Regions from separate parts of the Peribacillus sp. FSL K6-1552 genome, predicted to be linked through region 1. Evidence: predicted binding sites of a transcription regulator. Region 1 holds the regulator's gene; the other holds the start of a gene.

The links. The regulator NrdR, encoded in region 1, represses ribonucleotide reductase genes. The targets are predictions, from matches to a motif close to AACACNATATATNGTGTT.
Region 2: NST21_RS18975 (vitamin B12-dependent ribonucleotide reductase) is a predicted target of NrdR. The motif match lies at 1,493-1,510, and genes of this name have one in related genera.

The regions. Positions count from the first base shown of each region.
Region 1 is NZ_JBBOST010000001.1:4,328,615-4,331,028, forward strand. It holds gene NST21_RS20855 (replication initiation and membrane attachment family protein) at 1-1,107, opposite strand, end outside; gene nrdR (transcriptional regulator NrdR) at 1,172-1,633, opposite strand; gene speD (adenosylmethionine decarboxylase) at 1,892-2,272, opposite strand.
Region 2 is NZ_JBBOST010000001.1:3,956,270-3,958,683, forward strand. It holds gene NST21_RS18975 (vitamin B12-dependent ribonucleotide reductase) at 1-1,344, opposite strand, end outside; gene NST21_RS18980 (lipoate--protein ligase family protein) at 1,734-2,414, opposite strand, start outside.

The DNA.
Region 1 (2,414 bases):
GCCCTTTGTGAATTTCATATCTGTTTTGAGCATAACATATTCAATTAAGACATTGACGACCCCCGGATTTAGCTTTTGGTTGATCATCACACCTTCTACCACTTTCAAATCACCGCTGGATGGCTCTGCACCGCCTGACAACTGCATCAGCCGGTCGCGCGGGGAAATCGTCTCCAAATGACGGATTAGCTCTTGCTCCTGCGTTTTCGGTTCTTCTTTTTGTGTTCGTTCACGTATCGGCTGCACGCGATTGACAAGGGAAGGCATATCGGCCTGTCGCTCGATTTGGTACCAGTCCCTTGCCGCCTTTCTTAATATTTCCTCATCGATCTCATCATCCAATGAAACGGCATCCATAACTAGTTTTTGCATTTCAAGCGGATCAATGCCATATAAAAAGGCAAGTTTGGCAATCGTACTTTTTATTTTCGGAGTAAAGGCCTTTTTCGGCACGATTGATGATTTTATTCCGGCTAACAAAAGGTCAAAATCAAATAAGCCGTCAAATCCCGATGGCTCGACTCCATCCGCTCGATTGATATATTGCTGTTCGGGCAAAGGTTTCCATTCGTTTTTCGCTTCATCTGTTACATACAAGGAGTCCAAATGATCTGATGAAAACACCTCTGCAAAAGATTTTGTCACACTTTCATACTGATCCGTTAAAATGTGATCATCGCAAAAGAATCTCTTTAACCGGTTAAATTGTACTTTGCCAATTTTTTTGTATAAGTATATATTCAGCATACCATCAGTGAAAAACTGTTGAGGGGACAGCGGCGAATTTAATTCGTAAATAAATTCCTTCGTATCTTCTTTCGATTTCTTATACACATTCAGCAGTCCGATTCCCTCAAGCAAAAGGCGTGCTTCGTAGATATCGCCTAATTTAAGGCCAATTGTATTCATTAATTGATAATGTGAGGAAGCTTCCGACCAGAGCCGATTTTCCTCTAACTCACTCCATAACGTCATGTATAGGCTAATACAGATCGGTCCAATAAGAGGTTGATATAGTCGGGTTAGTATTTTCCGATCATAATCATGAAGCAGCCCCGCAGATGAAACCAAGTATGAATCCGCTGGGAGCAATTCTTGCCAATGCATTGACATCTCCATTCAAACCTTTCAAAAGATGTAGTGAAAAAAGAGCCAAAGTAAATCTTCAGCTCTACTTTCTTTCTTTATTTATTAAATCTTTCAATTCATCAATAAAGACGTTAATATCTTTAAATTGTCGATATACGGAAGCGAATCTAACATAGGCAACCTCATCGACTTCTGCCAGTTTGTCCATCACCATTTCGCCGACATTGTCACTTTTCACTTCTGCGATGCCCTGGTTGCGTAATTCCTTTTCTACATAACTGGTAATTTGCTCCAATTCCTTTAGTGGAACTGGACGTTTTTCGCAGGCCCTGATTAAGCCACGTAGGATTTTATCACGACTGAACTCTTCCCGTGTCCCGCCTTTTTTCACTACAATCAGCGGCGTTTCCTCTACCTTTTCAAATGTCGTGAATCGAAAACCACATGCCTCACATTCACGGCGTCGTCGAATCGATTTACTTTCATCGACTGGCCTGGAATCGAGCACTCTTGTTCCATTATATTGACATGATGGGCATTTCATCATTATCAGCTCCGTATTTTATGTAGGACTCCCCTATCTAAATGTTCCCCAAGGATTTACTTTTCTATCTCAATCTTATATTAAAAGGAACAACCAGTACAAGTAAAAAGTGTAACTTCCAACAGTAGGCACTTTTTTGAAGGAGCGTTATCAGAGTCTTTATGCTTTTTACTAGTCACAATCTTTAGTTTAAAGCGGGCTTGCTAATTTATTGCATTAAAAAAGAGATGCACCCATGGCATCTCTGTGTATACGTTTTTATAGGGCACTTATATTGGCTTTTTTCATTTGTACCGGACCTAATCCACGTGGAAGTTCAATGTTTTCACGTGTTTGCGCATTCAAAGCTTCAGCAATATAGTTTGCCGCAATATTCGGATCCAAATTACCACATGTATAGACATCAATGCTTGCATAGCCGTGTTCTGGAAAACTGTGAATCGTTAAATGTGATTCAGAAATGATGACAACCCCACTTACTCCTTGTGGAGCAAACTTGTGGAATGCTACTTCGCGAACCTCTGCACCTGACTTCAAGGCAGCATCAACAAAAATCTTTTCAATCAAATCAATATTGTTCAGTTTTTCAAAGTCACAACCCCAAAGTTCAGAAATGACATGTCTACCCATTGTTTCCATAGTGTAAGCTGTTTCCATTTTATGCTTCCCCCTTACCATGATTAAAAATTACATAACTTCTAACAACTACCACGGGGGAAAGTTAGTCCAAAGAGGTCCTAACCCTTTAAGTAGCCATCATGCAAACTCTCTTTTGAAGAAG
Region 2 (2,414 bases), 370 kb from region 1:
ATAAGTAGCACAAATATTAATTAAGTTCCAAAGCTCTTTAGCTCGGATTTTACGGTAAACACGGACTTTGCGGCCCATTTTTTCCCACTCGCGTACATCACCGACATTGTGCCATTCTTCATTATAAATCGCCATTTCTTCAGCATTATAGCTTTCAACATCCGGGAAACGCAATTCATATTCGCCATCTTGTTCGGCAGCTTCCATAAATTCCCTAGTCAAGCAAATCGAGATATTGGCGCCTGTTAGAAAATCGGCATTATGGACACTGTACGTTCCGCCTGTACGAACCTTTTCCTCGGCCTCTCTAATGATTTTCTCGCTAAATCCGCCTAAACCCGGAATCTCTTTATAGTTGATAATACCTTGGTACATAGCCGTTTCCTGTTCGGTATGCGGAGTGAATTTTAATTTATCTGTAGCGTACTTTTTGATGGTTTCATCTTTTGTGTTTTCCACTAAGTAGCGAAGAATCCGTGGATTTTGCATTTTCGAAATAATGAACTCAGCAATATCTGGATGCCAATCCGCAAGCATAATCATTTGTGCACCGCGTCTGCTTCCGCCCTGTTCAACAAGATGGGTCAATTTCGCAATATCATCAAGCCATGAAACTGAACCGGAGGATTTTCCATTTACCCCTTTTGCCAACGTATTTCTTGGACGAAGTGTCGATCCGTTCGTACCTACACCGCCTCCGCGGCTCATGATTTCCATGACTTGCTTTCTATGTTCGGAAATTCCTTCGCGTGAATCCGGAACAAATGGCATTACATAGCAATTAAAATAAGTAACATCCGTGTTAGAACCGGCTCCATATAATACACGTCCTGCTGGGACAAAATTAAGGTTCTTTAATTCTTCATAGAACTTATTGAACCATTCCGTTCTTTTTTCTTCAGTCTTTTCCACTGAAGCCAATCCCGTTGCATTACGTTTTGCAATTTGTTCATAGTATATTTCAAGCGGCTTCTCAATGATATCAAGCGGTCGATTTACAATCCCCGTTTCCACTTCTTCCGGGTTATCTAATGCTCCGCGGAATTCATTATCCACTAATACCTTAGCTTTTTTCGTTTCCCAATCTATTTCAACGATGTAACCAAGACCCCGTGCAGGGAATTTCGGATCTTCCTTAATCGTCAATACTACAAAATCGCCAGTCGAGAGCGTAATTTTTTCAGTATCCTTAAAAGAATAGCGGTCAAGCATAACTAGACGGGACACGCCTTTATGCGTCATTTTCATATCAGCTGTTACAGGATGGACCTGGGGAAATAAAGAAATATCCTTATTCAACCTTTCTAGATCAACCTTTAAAGCTTCTTTTATTACAACCGACATAATTCCCTCTCCTTTATATGTTTCAAGATCCGTTCTTGCTGCAAAAATCTATATGTAGTCTTACATGTCCGTTTCGCTTAACAAGTTACCCTAAATTTATCATAGCGAAACTTAAAAATCAATATATAGTGTCGTAATAAATATTCCGACTACTATATATTGTGTTTGTGTTGATTAACTTTTAATTTTGTCAAACGATAAATCAATTAATATAGTTAGTAAAAGGGAGGAAAATGTCGATTTATAATAATTTTTCATCAGATTTCAATTAATTTGAACCTTGCTTTTTCCCTGTCCTTGTTAGTGCTTATCGTTGCAAGGAAAAGCTTATTTGTTTGCAAAAATCTGAAAAAACATTTTTATTATCTGTTCTAATTATCCTGCTTCTTCTATCTCAAAAAATTCCATTCATCGCTTTCATATTTGCTTTCTGCAATGGCTTTCACTTCCTGCAATTGCTGTTCAGTGAGGACGTATGGCTCTAATTCAATCGAAAGTCCATCGGCAAAACCTTTTTCAAAAGCATCTTTTGCTTCTGGGATGGTAATCTTTCTTCCGGCAATGTCATTTATGGCCACGGCTTTGTTTTTTAAGTTTTTTTGCATTCTCTCTTTAACCCTGTCATTTGAGAATTTAAATACGCTAAAGAGCTTTTCATCATCAAGTTCAAGTAAAATGGCCCCGTGTTGAAGGATGACGCCCTTTTGCCTTGTTTGTGCACTGCCAGCTACCTTACGGCCCTCAACGACCAATTCATACCAGCTTGGCGCATCAAAACAGACGGAAGACTTGGGTGCTTTTAAAGCCGCTTTCTCCTGATCGGTTCGAGGTACAGCAAAATAAGCATCCAATCCAAGATTCCTGAACCCCATTAATATCCCTTCAGAAATAACTCGATATGCTTCAGTAACAGTAGTAGGCATTCCCGGATAGGATTCTGGGACAATTACGCTATAAGTCAATTCATGTTCGTGCAGTACAGCACGTCCTCCTGTTGGTCTGCGAACAAAACCGAGGCCCTGCCTTTTAACTTCTTCTATATCAATTTCAGATTCTGCCTTTTGAAAATA